One region of the Paenibacillus sp. D9 genome, then DNA from elsewhere that is predicted to be linked to it. Evidence: predicted binding sites of a transcription regulator. Region 1 holds the regulator's gene; the other holds the start of a gene.

Region 1 (8,792 bases):
AGGTTATGGATGAAGAAGTTCATGCCGTCATCCTTTAATCCTTATCCTTACGTCTGAGGGAACTGCTCCGCAGGGTATACAAAAGGGCGCCAAAACACAGAATGAGGGTACCGGAGAGAGCTTGACCGGTCATTGCTGTCATTTGCATAGCCTTTATTCCCTGTGGAAGGCGGGTGTCCGGGATGTTTCAACAGCTGTTTGCCGTTATGAACGATCTGCTGGACGACATCATGCTGCGTTACCCGCATTGCAGCTCCGAAGAACGCAAAGAGATGCTGGAGCAGCTCGCCCAGCTGCGAGGAATCAGCGACCAGTTCATTGAGGAATGGCTTCGCCTGGAAGAGAAAATGGCGGATTTCCGCGAGGAATTCCCGGCAGCGGCGGCATCCGCAGGCATCACGGCCGGCACATCCTTCCCCTTGCCTGAAATCGCGGGAGCTGGAGGTGCGCAGTCCGCTGCCGCTGCCGCCACAGGAGCTTCCGACAGCCGGATCGCAGGCACCGGCATAGTCACCGCGGCTATGAAGGAAGCACTCTGCGGTCCGGCGATCGCCAATGGGATGGACATGGTTTCCAAGCCCCAGCAGGGATCGTTCGCCATGGATGTGTCGGGCGACAATGTGGAGAGGATTGCCAAGGGCCAAGGATATTTCAAGCTTTTCATGTTTCCGCAGGCTGCCCGGCATTTCCAGGAAGCGGTGGAATGCTCGCCGGAATGCGATCTGGCCCGCATGTATTTGGCCATGACGCTGATGCATCTGCAGCAATGGAGCGATGCCGAGCTTCATTTCAAGCTGCTCGTCAGCCTCACGGACCACCCCCGCTGGCAGGCGATCGGCTTCAATGCGCTCGGCTGCATACAGGCGGTGCGCCTCAACATGGACCATGCGGAGAGGCTGTTCCGGCAGGCGCACAAAATCGATCCGGCTTTTGAGGATCCAATAACCAATCTCAAGTCATGCCGGCAGACTCCCGGGCCCTTATCCCTTTATTTCGGGAGTGCGGAGCTGACTTGCCTGTGAGAGGAAGTTTTGCTTCGAATGATCTATGCCGTACTGGATTTAGAAACGACCGGAACAAGCAGCGAGGATGAAATCATACAAGTCGGCCTTGTGCTGATGGACGAGGAGTTCAATGTCTTCCAGACACTGAACTCCTTTGTGCGCCCTAGCGGACCGATCCCAGCCTTCATCACCCAGCTTACCGGCATTGACGACGCCATGGTGGCGGATGCGCCCGAGCCCGACGATTTCCTGCTGGAAATGATTCCGCTGCTGCAGGATGCCGTGCTGATCGGCCATAATGTATCCTTCGATGCCGGTTTCCTTAATATGGCTCTCGACAGGGCAGGCTATTCGCCGTTCGACGGCAGAAAGCTCGATACGGTCGAGCTGCTCCGCATGCTTTATCCTTCCCTGAGCTCCTATCAGCTCGGGGCTGTGTCCGAGCAGTTCGGCATCCGCCACGATCAGCATCATCGCGCGGACAGCGACGCGATGGCGACGGCGATCCTGTTCGCCGAATGCGTGAAGAAGCTGCGCAGCCTGCCGCTGCTGACGCTGCAGCGGTTCGTCATGCTGAGCGCCGACAACGATCTCGGATGGATGCTGCGCGAGGAGCTGGCGCTCCGGGAAGCGTCCACCGCTCTGGATACGGACAGCCACCGCTATTTCCGCCAGTTCGCCATGAAAGCCGGAGAGTGGACGGAAGAGGAGCCTCCCCGCGACGAAGGAAACGACAACCCGCTCGAAGGCGTCAGCTTCGAGGACTATCTGGAGCAGGTGCGGGAAGGCTTTACCGCCTTGTTCCCGGACTATGAGGAGCGCGAAGCCCAGCAGACGATGTTCCGCGAGGTGAACGACGCCTTCGAGAACAACCGGCATCTGCTGATCGAAGCCGGGACCGGCACGGGGAAATCGCTCGGCTACCTTATTCCTTCCCTGTATTTCGGCGTCAAGAACGAACGGAAGATTGTCGTCAGCACTCATACGATCAATTTGCAGGAGCAGCTCAGGCAGAGGGATTTGCCGCTGCTCAAGCAGGTGCTTCCTTTCGACTTCCGCGCCAGCGTGTTCAAGGGAAGAGGCAACTATATCTGCCTTCGCAAATTCGAAACGAAGATTCAGTCGCTGGACTTCGCCGCAACGGCCGAAGAGCGGCAGACGGCGTCCCAGATGGTCGTCTGGCTGGGCGAGACGGAGACCGGAGACCAGGAAGAGATCAACTTCGGCAATCGCGGAGGGGAATTCTGGAATACCGTATCGAGCGACGCCGATTCCTGCTTGAACCGGGCCTGTCCGTGGTTCAAGCGCTGCTTCTATCACCGGGCCAAGCAGGAGGCGAATCTCGCCGACGTCGTCATTACCAACCATTCGCTTTTATTTACCGATATTAGAGCCGATCACCGCCTTCTTCCGTCTTATGAGTATCTCGTCATCGACGAGGGGCATCAGGTGGAGGAAGTGGCGGGCAAGCATCTTGGACAGCAGCTCAGCTTCTACTCGTTCCTGAACCTGGCGAACCGGCTCGCCAAGGATTCGCGCAGCGGCCTGCTGCCGCAGCTCCGCTCCCACATCCAGGGAGAGAGCGAGGACGAAGTGCCCAAGTGGACGGAGCAGCTGGACGAGATCATTCCGCGCTTCGGCTCTCTCAAGGACAGCTGGGAGACGGTATTCGAGCAGCTCCAGTCGCTGGCGGCCGCCTCTTCCGGAGGAGGCCAGACCGAGACGGGGCAGAGCGTCCTGCGCCTCAAGCCGGGCAGCCTGCCGAGCCAATGGGAGCCGATCCAGAACGAGGAAGGCATCTATTTCAAGGAAATGAACCGGACGATCAAGGTGCTCGACAAGATGCTCTCGGACATGAAGGACAAGCTGGACGATACGGTGCTTCAAGGCATGCTGACGGATCTGGCCGGCGCGGTGAAGGATGCCGGACGCATCCGGGACGAGCTGCGCGTGTTCGTGCGGGCGGACAAGCCGGAGATGGTGTACTGGATCGAGTCCAATCCTTCCGCGCGGACGAAGAGCATCCAGCTCAATACGGTTCCGGCGGATGTCAGCGGGCAGATCCGGGAATATTTCTTCGACAGCAAGAAGAGCGTCGTCATTACTTCCGCTACGCTGAGCGTGCAAAAGTCGTTCCAATACGCCGCCGAACAGCTGGGACTGAACATGGCGGACGAGCGCCGCTCGCGCACCGTGCTTCTGCCTTCGCCATTCCATTACCGCTCTCAGGCGCTTGTCATGATTCCGCGTAACTTCCCGGCGGTCAAGGGAGCCGCGGCCGATCCGGCCTATCTAAGCGCGCTGGTCGCCTCCTTGTCGGAAGCGGCCCGTGAGACCGGAGGGCGGATGCTCGTCCTTTTCACCAGCTACCGGATGCTGAAGCAGGTATACGATCCGCTGAAGGAAGCCCTTCAGGGCTCCGGCATTCAAGTGCTGGGGCAAGGGCTCGACAGCAGCAACCGCAGCAAGCTTACCCGCCGCTTCCGGCAGCAGCCCGAATCCGTGCTGCTCGGGACGAGCAGCTTCTGGGAAGGGGTCGACATTCCCGGCGATGCGCTCATCTGCCTGGCGATCGTCCGCCTGCCGTTCCAGCCGCCGAACCATCCGCTTCAGGAAGCGAAGGCGGAGATGCTTCAGGAATCCGGGCAAAATCCGTTCATGAAGCTGTCTGTGCCGCAGGCGGTCATCCGCTTCAAGCAAGGGTTCGGACGGCTGATCCGAACTTCCCGGGACAAGGGAATCGTCCTCATTTACGATACGAGAGTGATCGAGACGTTTTATGGGAAACACTTCCTTTATTCGCTGCCTGGACCTAAAATTGAACATATGCATGCGGATCAGTTCGTTCCGAGAATGAGGGAATGGCTGTCCGAAGACTCCAAGGAGGCGGTCCGGCAATGAGCAAGCAGGGAAAAGCGATATCGGAGGCGGTCGTCCGCCGGCTGCCCGTTTATTTGCAAGTGCTGGGCGAGCTTCATGTGCGCGATGTGCAGACCGTCAGCTCGCAGGAGCTTGGCCTCAAGCTCGAGCTCAATCCGGCTCAGATCCGCAAGGACCTGGCCTATTTCGGGGAATTCGGGCGCAAGGGCGTCGGGTATGACGTCAACTACCTGATCGAGAAGATCAGAGGCATCCTCAAGCTGGACCAGGTGATGCTCGTTGCGCTCGTAGGGGCCGGCAATCTGGGGCATGCCTTATGCAACTACAGCACTTATTTGAAGGACAATATGAAAATCACTGCGGTGTTCGACGCCAATCCGGCCAAGATCGGCACCCGAATCAACTCGCTCGAGGTGCAGCCGATCGATCGGCTGCAGCAGGCCGTGCAGGAGCAGGACATTCAGATCGGCATTATTACGGTGCCGGCCGCGGAGGCTCAGAACGTCGCGGACCGGTTCATCGCGGCCGGCGTCAAAGGGATTCTCAATTTTGCCCCGGTCGTGCTGAAGGCTCCGGAGAAGGTTAGAATTCATTATGCCGATTTTACGACCCAGCTGCTGAGCCTCGCCTATTACATGGATAAGGAAGGAACCGAACATGAGCAAATGGTGGATTGAAAACGGAACCTTCGTCACGATGGACGAAAGGCGTCCCGTACTAAAGGGGCATATGGTAATCGAGGACGGCCTGATCGCCTACATAGGGGAAGAGCGCCCGGCCGATGCCGACGCAATGCCAGTCAGGATCGACGGCAGCCGCCTCGCGTTCATGCCGGGGCTGATCAATACGCACGGCCATGCGGCGATGTCGCTGCTTCGCGGTTATTCCGACGACGAGGTGCTGCAGACCTGGCTGCAGGATTATATGTGGCCGATGGAAGCGAAGTTCCGGGATGAGGACGTCCGGTGGGGATCTTCGCTGGCCGTGCTCGAAATGCTCAAGTCGGGAACGACGACGTTCGTCGATATGTACGACCGGATGGATGAGGTCGCCAAAGTCGTCGACCAGTCTGGGATGAGAGGCGTTCTAATGCGCGGAGCCATCGGGCTGTGCCCGGAAGACGTGCAGCTCCAGAAGCTGGATGAAGCGGTCCGGTTCGCCAAGGACTGGAACGGCCAAGCGAACGGCCGCATCATGACGATGATGAGCCCGCATGCTCCGTACACTTGTCCCCCGGCATTCATCGAGAAGTTCGTTCAGGCCGCCCATGATCTCGACCTGCCGATGCACACGCATATGTCGGAGACCGCAGCCGAGGTGGAGCAGAACGTCCGCGAGTACGGCCTGCGGCCGGTCGAGCATCTGGACAAGCTCGGCTTCTTCTCGCGTCCCGCCTTTGTCGCCCATGCCGTCCATCTCACCGATGCGGAGATCGAGCTGCTTGCCGCCAGAGGCGCGGCCGTGTCGCACAACCCCGCCAGCAATCTCAAGCTTGCCAGCGGCGTCGCGCGCGTGCCGGATCTGCTCCGGGCCGGCGTCACCGTCTCGCTCGGCACCGACAGCGCCGCCAGCAACAACAACCTCGACCTGTTCGACGAGATCCGGCTTGCGGCTCTGATCCACAAGGGAGTATCCGGCGATCCCACTGTCGTGCCGGCGGCCGAAGCGCTGAAGCTGGCTACCCTCGGCGGAGCGGCTACGATCCGCCAGCCGCTGCTCGGCTCGCTGCAAGCAGGGATGAAAGCCGATTTCATCGCGATCGATACGGATCAGCCGCATTTCTATCCTCAGTCCGATCTGGTCTCCCATCTGGCTTACAGCGGCTCCGGCCGCGATGTCGTCCACGTATGGGTGGACGGCATCCAGGTCGTCAAGGACGGCGCCAGCACGCTGCTGGACGAAGAGCGGATCAAGCATGAAGCCCAAGCCTGCTACGGCAGGCTGACGGGGAACTGATGGCGCGCCGGCGGCGCGGCCTCATGAGCAGGCGCGGCTGGACGCTGTGGATCTCCGCGCTCGTTGTGCTGCTGCTCGTGTATGTGCATGCCGAGTACCGGAGCTTCCAGCGCCCGATATGGGCTGCCGAGCTTCAGGCCGAGAAGCTCGCCCAGCAGAAGGCGGGCCTCAAGGAAACCTCCTCGGCAGAAAAATATGTATGGGATGCGCCGGTATGGGTCGTCCGCGGCAAAAATGCCGAAGGACAGGAAGTGATTGCCTGGCTTCCCGAAAAGGGGGAGCCGCTGCTGCTGGATATGGCGTCAAGCCGCAAGGAAGGCGATATCCGCAGCATTTTCAAGCAGCGAGTTCCCGACGCCGGCATTCGTCATGTCCGGGCAGGCATGATTGGCGGACAGCCGGTTTGGGAAGTGTTCTACACCCGCAAGCAGGGGCAGACCCGCTATTACTATGACTTTTATCAGTATCAGAGCGGCGAGTATATCACCACATATTCGCTGACGACTAAAAAAGCTTCCTAAAGTTGTAACGATTGCCGCCTCCTCTATGAATATCGTTGTGATATACTCTTCGTATAGCAAATGTGATATACTAATCCGTATACGCATGAATTCAAGTAGACGAAGAGGCAGGCCTTTGAGCCGTCGCTTCGATTTTCATAAAGGGGGCTTTTGCTTTGATCAAAGTAAGGCTTGTGCCTTTTTTGACGACGATCGCCGTTACCGCAGCCTTGCTTTTCGGCGGCTGGTACGCCTATGACCAGGCCGTCGTGGAGCGTCCGCTGCAATCTGCGGTGGATTCGCTGCCGGGTGTCGTCTCTGCCGTCCCGACCCTTTCCAAAGACTCTCTGACCGTTCGCCTGAAGCTGGGCGCCGGAGCCGATCTGCGGGGCATCCACGACCAGATTGCCGATCGCAGCGCCAAATGGCTTGAAGGACGCAAGCTCGTCATTACGGTCGATCAGAGCTCGCAGCCCAAGCTGGACTCCATCTGGACAAGCCAGCTGTTCACCGTCGCAGAAGCGATGGAGAACCGCCGCTATTCCGAAATACCGGATGCCTTGAAGGAAATCGAACGCGCGACGCCGGGCCTCAAGACGGCCACCTCGATCGACGACAGCAACGTATATGTGACGCTGGAGCTCGGCAGCGATACGAAATATATCATTCTGCCTAGAACCGGCGAGCGAATGGGGGTTTGGAGTAATGCCTAAGTACAGCATCGAGATAGGCGGGGGAGTTCTGGTCTCGCTGTTTGCGTTTCTGTTGTTCCGCGGCGTGAATATCATTCCTCTTCTGCTGGCGCTTGCGCTTATGGGCGTGCTGCTGTTCGCGCTCAAGTCCAAGGGGCAGCTGGCAGCGGCAGGAGGCCGCAGAGAGGCCCGGGTAAAAGGCTCGACGCCGTTTTCCTTCGACGATATCGGAGGACAGGATCGTGCCAAAGGGGAGCTGGTCGAGGCGCTTGATTTCCTGGTCAAGCATGAAGAGATCAGCAAGCTCGGCATCCGCCCCATGAAGGGCATCCTGCTTACCGGTCCTCCCGGAACAGGCAAGACGCTCATGGCCAAGGCAGCCGCCCATTATACGGATTCCGTCTATCTGGCCGCATCGGGCAGCGAATTCGTAGAGATGTATGTCGGTGTCGGAGCAGGCCGGATACGCGATCTGTTCAAGGAAGCCCGCAAGAAGGCCGGCAAGGAAGGGAAGAAGAACGCGGTCATCTTCATTGATGAGATCGACGTCATCGGCGGCAAGCGCGACGGCGGCCAGCATCGGGAGTATGACCAGACGCTCAACCAGCTGCTGACGGAGATGGACGGCATCCATACGAACGAGGCGCCTCGCATTCTCCTCATCGCGGCGACGAACCGCAAGGAGATGCTGGATTCGGCGCTGCTGCGCCCTGGCCGGTTCGACCGCCATATCGGCGTTGATCTTCCCGACAAGAAGGGCCGTCTTCATATCTTAAACATCCATTCCAAAAACAAACCGCTTCATGACGAAGTGAACATGGAAAAAATCGCCGAAGAGTCGTTCGGATTTTCCGGCGCCCAGCTCGAAAGCGTCCTGAACGAGGGCGCCATCTATGCGATGCGCGAAGGATTGCCGCTTGTCGAGCAGCATCATTTGACGATGGCGATCGACAAGGTCATGATGGGCGAGAAGACCGACCGCGAGTCCACCAAGGAAGAACGGGAGCGGGTGGCGATCCACGAGCTTGGCCATGCGATCGCGGCGGAGCTGCTTCGTCCGGGCAGCGTATCCCAGGTCGCGCTCGCGCCGCGCGGCGGAGCGCTCGGGTACGTGCGCCACAACCCGAGCGACGACCATTATCTGTACACGAAGGACTATCTGGAAGCCCAGATCATGATTGCTCTTGCCGGCGCAGCCGCGGAGGAGATGTTCTACGGCGGCCGCAGCACCGGCTCCCGCAACGACTTCGAGCAGTCGCTCAATATCGTCCGGACGATGGTGGAATGCGGCCTGACCGAAGTGGGCATCATTGAGGACAGGATGATGACGCCGGACCGCTGGGCCCAAATATCCGGCAGCGTGCTGGACGGCCTCATGAGCCGGGTCAAGGAAATGCTGGCCGCAAGACGGCAGCTGTTCACGCATTGCCTGAACATCCTGATCGACCGCGAGACGCTTGGCGGCGAGCAGTTCCGCAAGCTCATCGCATCGGAGGAGAGCCTCAGCGCTTAGGCTGGAGCGGCTGGCATGCATTCAAAAAGAGACGGAATATGCCGTCTCTTTTTTCATTTGCATCGATTCGGCGACAAGATGGGAACGAACGGTTGAATGAAGCTGGAACGGCCCGGATTTTTATAGCGGAAAAGAACGGTGTCAAGTTGTGTCGGCAGCCGTCGGAACGTTATAATAAAGGGTACTTTAGAGATACAGGGAATAGGAGAGACCATACTGTGAATTACAGAAAGATCGGCGTGATCGG
Region 2 (8,792 bases), 3.2 Mb from region 1:
TTGGCCGGGTTCTTGAACTGCTGCGGGATGAAGTAGTTCTCGTTCTCCTCCGCCAGCTGCTCCGCCTTCTTGACGGCGCCGTTCATTCCTTCGGCTCCTGGCGTGAGCACCAGCTCCGCGCCGTAAGCGCGAAGCAGGTTGCGGCGCTCAAGGCTCATCGTCTCCGGCATGACGAGCACGGAACGGTAGCCCTTGGCTGCAGCAACCATGGCCAGGCCGATTCCCGTATTGCCGCTCGTCGGTTCGACGATCGTCGTCACGCCCGGCTGAATCAGACCTTGCTCTTCCGCAACGTTGATCATGCTGATGGCGATGCGGTCCTTGACGCTGGAGCCCGGGTTCTGATATTCCAGCTTCACGTACACTTCGGCGCTTCCCTCCGGCACCAAGCGGTTCAAGCGGACAAGCGGCGTATCTCCGATCAGTTCGGTTACATTCTGCACAATTCTGGCCATAGTCAACTGCCTCCTCATCTATATTCCGACTAAAATAGTAGGTTATTGGCTGTTTCTATCTTAACAAGGCCTTTCGGCCCTTGTCAATAGAATCGCGGAGGACAGCATGAACGTATCGTCATTTCGCTATCCTTTGGTCGGTTCCGATGTCGGATCGGGCAGCACCGATGCCTGATAGTGCTTGAGAAGCTTCTCTTCCCCATCCTTCAGGGATCCCGCTTCGTCCAGGGCGATCATGCGCTTGACCCGCTCGCGCATGGCGGCCTTGCCGGGGTCCGGAGGCGTGATCCGCTCCAGCAGCTCAATGACCGCATAACCTCCGGCCACCTCCACGGGACCTGCGATGTCGCCGGGCTGCAGGCCGGCGGCCGCCTTGGCCGCCCCCGGGTCGAGGAATGGATCCCGCTCGTCGATCAGCCCGAGATCTCCGCCGTTCGAAGCCGTTCCTTCATCCAGGGATTCCCGCTGCGCCAGCTCCTCGAAGCCGGCCCCCTGCTCCAGCTCATCCAGCACCGCAGAGGCCTTGTCCGAATCCGGAAGGACGATCCAGCGAAGATGCAGGCGCGAGGAAGCGGAGAGCTCCGCCTGATGCTCCTTCATATAAGCGTCTACTTCCTTGTCCGAAACCTCGATGCCGCGCGTCATCCACTTCTCCAGAAGCAGGCGGTACATGGCGTCGCTCCATACGTCATCCCGGCTCATGCCGAGCTGCTCCTTCATTTCCCGGTAGAAGGCGTCCTCATCCTCGTATCCTTCCATCTGGGAAGCCAGCTCCGACTGAATCTCTTCGGCCGTCACTTCCAGGCTCCCCTTGGCGCTCTCCTGGTCCAGCGCGCTGCGCAGCATCAGCATCCTCAGCACACTGTCCCCGTACTGCTTCTTGAGCTGCTCCACCCAATCCGAATTCCGGATCGCCTGATCCCCGACGACAGCCGCTTCGCCGTCCGAGCCTCCGGCTCCCGCTCCGGACGCGTCGACCGATCCGGGAGCCGACTCGGGAAGCTGCTGGATGACAACAAAAACGGCAAGCACGATCATGCAGACCGCCTGCAAGCCGATGATTCCCTTGAGCATTTTGTCCTTGCCCATATCGCCCGTCTTCCCTTACCCGTTCTTGCCGGCGGTGGCTTCTTGAAGCAGCCTTTCCAGATGAGGCTTGTCGAACGTGTAGGCCTCGTTGCAGAAGTGGCAGACGACCTCAGCCGATCCTTCCTCTTCGATCAAGTTTCTCAGCTCGGTCTCGCCCATGCTGATCAGCGTCTGCTCCACCTTTTCGGCAGAGCATTGGCAGACGAACTTCACGTCCATCGTCTCATGCACAGTCAGCTCGTCGCCGACGACCCACCGCAGAATTTCTTCCGGGGTCTCACCTTGATCCAAAAGGGCCGTGACATGCGGCAGCCCGCCCAGAGCCGTCTCGAGCCGCCCGATCTCCTCATCGGTCAAGCCAGGCAGCAGCTGGAGAATGAAGCCTCCTGCATGCAGCACCTTTCCGTCCACGTCCACCAGCACGCCTACTCCAACCGCCGAAGGCGTCTGCTCGGAGGAAGCGAAGTAATAGGTGAAATCCTCGCCCAGCTCGCCGGATACGATCGGAACGCTGCCGCGGTAAGGCTCCTTGAGGCCCAGATCCTTGGTGACATGGACGAAGCCCGTCGTACCGACGACGCCGGCCACATCGAGCTTGCCGAGCGAATTGCTCGGCACATGCGCCTCCGGGTTGTCGACATAACCGCGCACCTCTCCCTTGGCGTTGGCATCAACGACGATCTGGCCGATCGGACCGTCGCCCTTGACCTGAAGCGTCAGCTTCTCCTCGCCCTTGAGCATCATCCCCATCATCGACCCGATCGTCGCTGTGCGTCCCAGCGCTGCGGAAGCGGTCGGGTAGGTTCCGTGACGCCGCTGCAGCTCGCCGACCAGCTCGGTCGTGCGCGCCGCGAATACGCGGACTTTGCCGCCCCATGCCGTTCCCCGGACGAGATAGTCGCCCTCGCGGGTTCCTTCCTTGTAATCGCTCATCAATGAATCCCTCCTTGTCCTCTGTTGGTTTCTTCATTGCCGTTGACTCAATGCTTCAGTCGGCGCCGCTCAATCCTATCTCAATTTGCTCTTTCTCCGGCTTCATTAACCATGCTGGTCCTGGTTGCGCTCGTAAATGATGCGCAGCCCTTCGAGCGTGAGCAGCTGGTCCACCTTCTCGATCGTCTCCGATTCCGCCGCGATCATGTCGGCCAGGCCGCCCGTCGCGATGACGCGCGGATCGGTTCCGAACTCCTGGCGGATCCGGCGGACGATGCCGTCCACCTGTCCGGCATAGCCGAAAATGATGCCGGCCTGCATTGAAGTCACAGGATTGCGGCCGATGACGCTGCGCGGCCGGACAAGCTCGATGCGCGGCAGCTTGGCCGCTTTCTGGTAAAGCGCTTCCGTCGAGATGCCGATGCCCGGCACGATGGCGCCGCCCAGATAAGCGCCGCTCGGATCGATATAATCGAAGGTCGTCGCCGTACCGAAATCGACGACGATGAGCGGCGAGCCGTATTTCTCGATTCCGGCGACAGAATTCACGATGCGGTCCGCTCCGACCTCGCGCGGATTCTCGTACCGGATGTTGAGGCCCGTCTTGATGCCGGGACCGATGACGAGAGGGGAGTGCCGAAGGTAGTTGACCGACAGCTGCTCCAGCGTCCTCATGAGCGGCGGCACGACCGAAGAGACGACGACTCCGTCGATGGAATCGATGGAGATGCCGGCGAATTGGAAGAAGTTGTACACCATCATGCCGTACTCGTCGCTCGTCGCCGAGCGGTTGGTGCTCATGCGCCAGTGATGGAGCAGCTCCTGTCCGCGGTAGATGCCGAGCACGATATTCGTATTGCCTACGTCGATGACGACAATCACGGATTACGACCTCCCCTTCTTGCCGCCCAGGTCGAGGCTGATATCGAGAGCTTCGAACGAATACGTGAGGGCGCCGACGGAAATGATGTCCACGCCGGTCTCGGCGATGGCCCGGATCGTTTCCAGCCGCACCCCGCCCGACGCTTCCGTCAGGACATGGGGAGAACGGCTCTTGATCAGACGAACGGCCTCCGCCATAAGCTCCGGCTTCATATTGTCGAGCATGATGATGTCCGCGCCGCAATCAAGAGCTTCGCCGACCTGCTCCATCGATTCCGTCTCGACCTCGATCTTCATCGTGTGCGGGATGACGGAACGGGACGCGATCACGGCCGCGGTGATGCCGCCGGCTCCCTTGATATGGTTGTCCTTGATCATGACGGCGTCGTACAAGCCGAAGCGGTGATTGGCGCCGCCGCCGACGCGGACGGCGTACTTCTCCAGCATCCGGTGGCCCGGAGTCGTCTTGCGGGTGTCGACCAGACGAGTCGGAAGCCCGTCCAGAATGTCGACGAAGCGGCTTGTCTTGGTGGCGATGCCCGACAAGCGCTGCATCAGGTTGAGCGCGAGCCGCTCGCCCGTCAGAATGCTGTGCGTGCTGCCTTCCACTTCGGCGATGACGGTTCCCGCCGTTACCCGGTCGCCGTCCTTTGCATGAGCCGTGAAGGCAAGGGATGGATCGACGACCGAAAAGACGGTCTGCGCGACGGGCAGGCCGGCGATAATCCCGTCTTCCTTGACGTGGATGACGGCTTTCATGTTGCTGCCAGCCGGAATGGTCGTGCGGGTCGTCACATCCCCGGTGCCGATATCCTCGGCCAGCCAGCTCTGAATGCTGTCGCGAAGACTTTTGTCATAACCGCCGAGGCCAAGGCCGGCCTCAAATTGCTGATCCATCATATACCGATTCCTCCGTAATGCCCTGCACTCGGTGCAGAACCGTATGTTTGCGCCAATTGCGGTCATCCCGCTGAGGATGATCCACCCGGTAATGCGCGCCTCGGCTTTCCTCGCGGGCAGCCGCGGACTCCGCGGTCAGCATGGAGATGGTCAGCAGATTGGCGAACTCGAAATCTTCCCATTTGGCCATGACCGACGAAAGGAACGGCAATTGCCTCTTCAGCTCGACAAGCCCTTTGGCCAGGCTGTCCGCGCTGCGGCGCAAGCCGACATAGCGAACCATGACCTTCTGCAGCTTGAGCCGCTTCTCCACGACCGCCTGTCTGGAGATGGCGCTATGCTCTTCCTTTTCTTCCCGTACATGAACCGCGCCCTCAAGCGGCGGCAGCTCCTCGATGCGGTGGATGATGCGGCGCCCGAACACGATCGCCTCCGACAGCGAGTTGCTCGCCAGCCGGTTGGCGCCATGCACCCCGGTCGAAGACACTTCGCCGCAGGCGAACAGGCGGGAGAGATTCGTCTCTCCGTTCAGATCCGTCTTGACGCCGCCCATCGTATAATGGGCCGCCGGAGCGACCGGAATCCAGTCCGTCGTCAAATCGAGGCCGTACTGCAGGCAGGTTTCGTAGATCGTCGGGAACCGGTGGCGGATCATCTCCTCCGACTCATGCGTCACGTCCAGATAGACGAATGTCGACCGCGTCTGCTCCAGCTCGCTGACGATGGCATTGGCGACGACGTCGCGCGGCGCCAGCTCCAGCTGAGGATGGTATCGCTCCATGAAGCGGTCGCCGCGGATGTTGCGCAGAACGGCCCCTTCTCCCCGGACAGCCTCCGAAATGAGGAAGCGGGGCGCGCCCGGGTAGCAAAGCGTTGTCGGATGGAACTGAATGAATTCCATGTCTCTTATGTAGGCTCCGGCACGGTAAGCCATCGCGACGCCGTCTCCGGTCGCTACTTCCGGATTGGTCGTATACCGGAACATCTGCCCAGTGCCGCCGGTGCACAGGATGGTCGCCTTGCCGCGCACGAATACCCGGCTGCCGTCCGGCTTCTGCACAAGGGCGCCGCAGCATTCATTGTCCCGCGTGATGAGGTCGATGGCGAAGTGGTCGTCCCATACCTCGATCCTCTCGGCGGCCATCGCCTTCTCCGACAAGGCGCGGACGATCTCGAAGCCGGTCGCGTCGCCGTTGGCGTGCAGGATGCGGCGCTGGCTGTGCGCGCCTTCCTTCGTCAAGGCGAATTCCCCGTTCTCGAGGTCGAACTGCGTGCCCATGCCGATCAGGCTGCGCACGCCCTTGGGCCCTTCATGCACCAGCACCTCGACAGCGTCGCGGTCGCACAGGCCGGCGCCGGCCACGAGCGTGTCCTCCAGATGGAAGTCGGGAGAATCCTCGTCGGAAATGACGGCGGCAATGCCTCCCTGCGCATAACGCGTGTTGCTGTCCATGAGCGATTTCTTGGTGATCATCAGGACCGAGTTCCGTTCGCTGGCCCGTATAGCGGTAAAAAGACCGGCAATGCCGGCCCCGATGACGATGACATCCTTCTCCACGACAGGCAGCTCGTCGAGATTCAGATCGACTAAATATCTAGGTATCATAGGTGCAAGCTCCTCCGGACATGGGAGTAGCGCATGCTACTTCACCAGCAGCATGCGCTCCAGGGACAGGCGCGCCTTGTCGGCAACGGCATCCGGCACATAGATTTGCGGAGACATGTTTTCCAGGCAGCGGACCAGCTTCTTGAGGTTGTTGACCTTCATGTTGGGGCATACCAGGTATTTGGTCGCGAAATGGAACGTCTTGTCCGGGCTGTCCAGACGAAGCTGGTAGCCGGTGCCGTCCTCGGTTCCGACGATGAATTCCTTATTGGGCGATTCCTTGCAATATTTGATGATGGCCGTCGTGCTTCCGACAAAATCGCCGAGCTCGACGACTTCCGGACGGCATTCGGGATGGACGACAAATTCCGCGTTCGGATATTTGGCTTTCATTTCCTCGACGTCCTTGACGGTCAGCATGTCATGGGTATTGCAGTAGCCTTCCCAGATGATCATCTTCTTGTCGGTCTTCTGCTGGACATAATGGCCCAGGTTCTTGTCCGGCACCCAGATGATCTCGTCGCTGTCGACCGAGTTGACGACCTTCACGGCGTTGGCCGACGTGCAGCAAATATCCGTCTCCGCCTTGATCTCGGCCGAAGAGTTGATATACGTGACGACCTTCGCATTGGGATGCTGCGCCTTCAGCTTGCGCAGGCCCTCGACATTGACCATGTCCGCCATCGGGCAGCCGGCCCGCTCGTCGGGAATGATGACGGTCTTGTTCGGAGCCAGAATCTTGGCGCTCTCGCCCATGAAGTGGACGCCGCAGAATACGATCGTATCGGCGTCGGTTTCAGCCGCCTTTTGCGCCAGCAGGAACGAATCCCCCCGGAAATCGGCGACCTCCTGAATTTCATCCCTCTGATAATAGTGGGCGAGAATGATGGCGTTGCGTTCTTTCTTCAGCTGCAGCAGCCTCTCGCGCAGTTCCCGGTTCTGTTCCGCCTTGCGCTCCAGAGCCAAAGCTTCCACGTCGATCCATCTCCTTCGAAGTCCGTCGCTTCCATGCGTCAGCACAGGCGCGGACCCGTTATAGTATGCTCAACCATCCGGACATTCCATGCCGGATGCCCCTTTTAACTCGTGAAATGATTCACAATGTTGTTAAGATGTGACGATTCAGTAACACCTAATTTACACCCCTGCTCCGAGGCTGTCAACCAAGGAATTTTGCTTGCGGAGCCCCGATTTCCAAGGGGAACCGGCTGTCCGGAGCCTAAAGGTCCCTTCGCTCAAAACAGGGGCCGCGAGCTCCGCCGCTTCCTTCGCCGGCATCCTTTTTTGACGCCATTCCATGTATCGTCGAGCAGGGCTTTCCTTCTTTCGGATTTGTTGTCCCCATCTGATGCAGGGTGCAAAAAAAAGCCTCTTGCATATGGATGCAAGAGGCTGTAAGCCGATCTTAACGCTTGCCGGGATCGTAAGGCTCACCCGCCGCCGCCGGAGCGCGGTTTTTGCCCGCCGCAAATGCGAGCAGCAGCAGCGTGAGGACGTAAGGCAGCATGTACAGGAACTCGTTTGGAATGGCCTTGGACCATTCGAACAGCTGCGCTTGGAAGCGCAGCGCCTGGGCAAAGCCGAAGAACAAGGCCGCCCCTGCCGCGCCGATCGGATGCCAGCGCCCGAAGATGATCGCCGCGATCGCGATGAAGCCCTGGCCGCTGATCGTCGTGTGCGAGAAATCGTACGTCGTCGTAAGCGAGATCGCTGCGCCGCCGAGACCGGCGAACGCGCCGCTCAGCATGACGCCGATGTAGCGGTACTTCGTGACGCTGATGCCGACGGTGTCCGCCGCGCCGGGATGCTCGCCGACGGCGCGCAGGCGCAGGCCGAAGCGGGTCCGGTACAGGACGAACCAGCTCAGGAACACGAGCACGTAGCAGATGTACGTGGTCGGGTAAGCCTTGAACAGCGCTTCTCCGATGAACGGAATATCTGAGAGGACCGGGATGTTCCACTTGGTGAAGGCGATGCCGGTCAGGTTCTCCGACTGGCCCTGGCCGTCGAACAGGCTCTTGACCAGGTAGATGGTCGCGCCCAGGGCAAGGATATTGATGACGACCCCGATAATGACCTGGTTGGCCTTCAGCGTGATGGAAGCCACCGCGTGCAGCAGGGAGAAGACGACGCCGCAGACGACCGCCATGAGGAGGCCGAACCAAGGCGAGCCGCCGCCGAAGCCCCATTCGCTGGAGAAATACGTGAACACGGCCGCGCTGAACGCGCCGACGATCATGAGGCCTTCAAGGCCGATGTTGACGACGCCGGAGCGCTCCGAGAAGATGCCGCCGAGCGCGGCCAGAATCAGGGCGGTCGAGAAGACCAGCGTGGTGTTGATCAGCTGAGCCAAAAGATCCATTTACGCCGCCCCCTTCTTTTCTTCCCGCCGTTTTTTGAAGAACGGCTTGAGGAACCATTTGACGATGCCGTGGCTGGCTACGAAGAAGATGACCGAGCCGATGACGATCCGGATGATTTCGTTCGGAACCTCAAGCTCGAAGTTCATGCCCTGCGAGCCGTAGCTGAGGAAGCCGAACAGAATCGCGCCGAACACGATGCCGAACGGGTTGTTGCCGCCGAGCAGAGACACGGCGATTCCGTCGAATCCGTAGCCCGGCTGCGCGTTCATGACCGCCATGGACTTGAACACGCCGAGAATCTCGAAGGCGCCGCCGAGACCGGCGAAGGCGCCGGAGATCATCATCGCCTTGACGATGCTGCCCTTGACGTTGATGCCCGCGTAGAAAGCGGCATCCGCGTTGTGGCCGCTGGCGCGCAGCTCGTACCCTTGGCGGGTCTTCCAAAGAATGTAGTAGAAAATGCCGGAGCAAAGCAGGGCGATGACCGTGCCCCAGTGGACGCGGGCATTGTCCATCAGAGCGGACAGCCAGTCGATGGATGCCGATGCCGACGGCAGCACATCC

What was found. The regulator Rex, encoded in region 1, represses fermentation and respiration genes when NADH is low (regulators of the CRP and FNR family bind a similar motif). The targets are predictions, from matches to a motif close to TTGTGAAATATTTCACAA.
Region 2: a site for Rex is predicted at 6,950-6,967, ahead of nadA (quinolinate synthase NadA). Genes of this name have one in related genera too.

The regions. Positions count from the first base shown of each region.
Region 1 covers NZ_JZEJ01000001.1:601,712-610,503, forward strand. Annotated here, with positions in the region: gene panD (aspartate 1-decarboxylase) at 1-38, shown strand, start outside; gene VE23_RS02840 (hypothetical protein) at 183-1,022, shown strand; gene dinG (ATP-dependent DNA helicase DinG) at 1,041-3,905, shown strand; gene VE23_RS02850 (redox-sensing transcriptional repressor Rex) at 3,902-4,561, shown strand; gene VE23_RS02855 (amidohydrolase) at 4,542-5,840, shown strand; gene VE23_RS02860 (cell wall elongation regulator TseB-like domain-containing protein) at 5,864-6,361, shown strand; gene VE23_RS02865 (hypothetical protein) at 6,517-7,053, shown strand; gene VE23_RS02870 (AAA family ATPase) at 7,046-8,545, shown strand; gene VE23_RS02875 (3-hydroxyacyl-CoA dehydrogenase family protein) at 8,764-8,792, shown strand, end outside.
Region 2 covers NZ_JZEJ01000001.1:3,815,756-3,824,547, reverse strand. Annotated here, with positions in the region: gene cysK (cysteine synthase A) at 1-455, opposite strand, end outside; gene VE23_RS17180 (peptidylprolyl isomerase) at 582-1,544, opposite strand; gene hslO (Hsp33 family molecular chaperone HslO) at 1,560-2,477, opposite strand; gene VE23_RS17170 (type III pantothenate kinase) at 2,583-3,359, opposite strand; gene nadC (carboxylating nicotinate-nucleotide diphosphorylase) at 3,363-4,259, opposite strand; gene nadB (L-aspartate oxidase) at 4,240-5,865, opposite strand; gene nadA (quinolinate synthase NadA) at 5,902-6,840, opposite strand; gene VE23_RS17150 (ABC transporter permease) at 7,271-8,227, opposite strand; gene VE23_RS17145 (ABC transporter permease) at 8,228-8,792, opposite strand, start outside.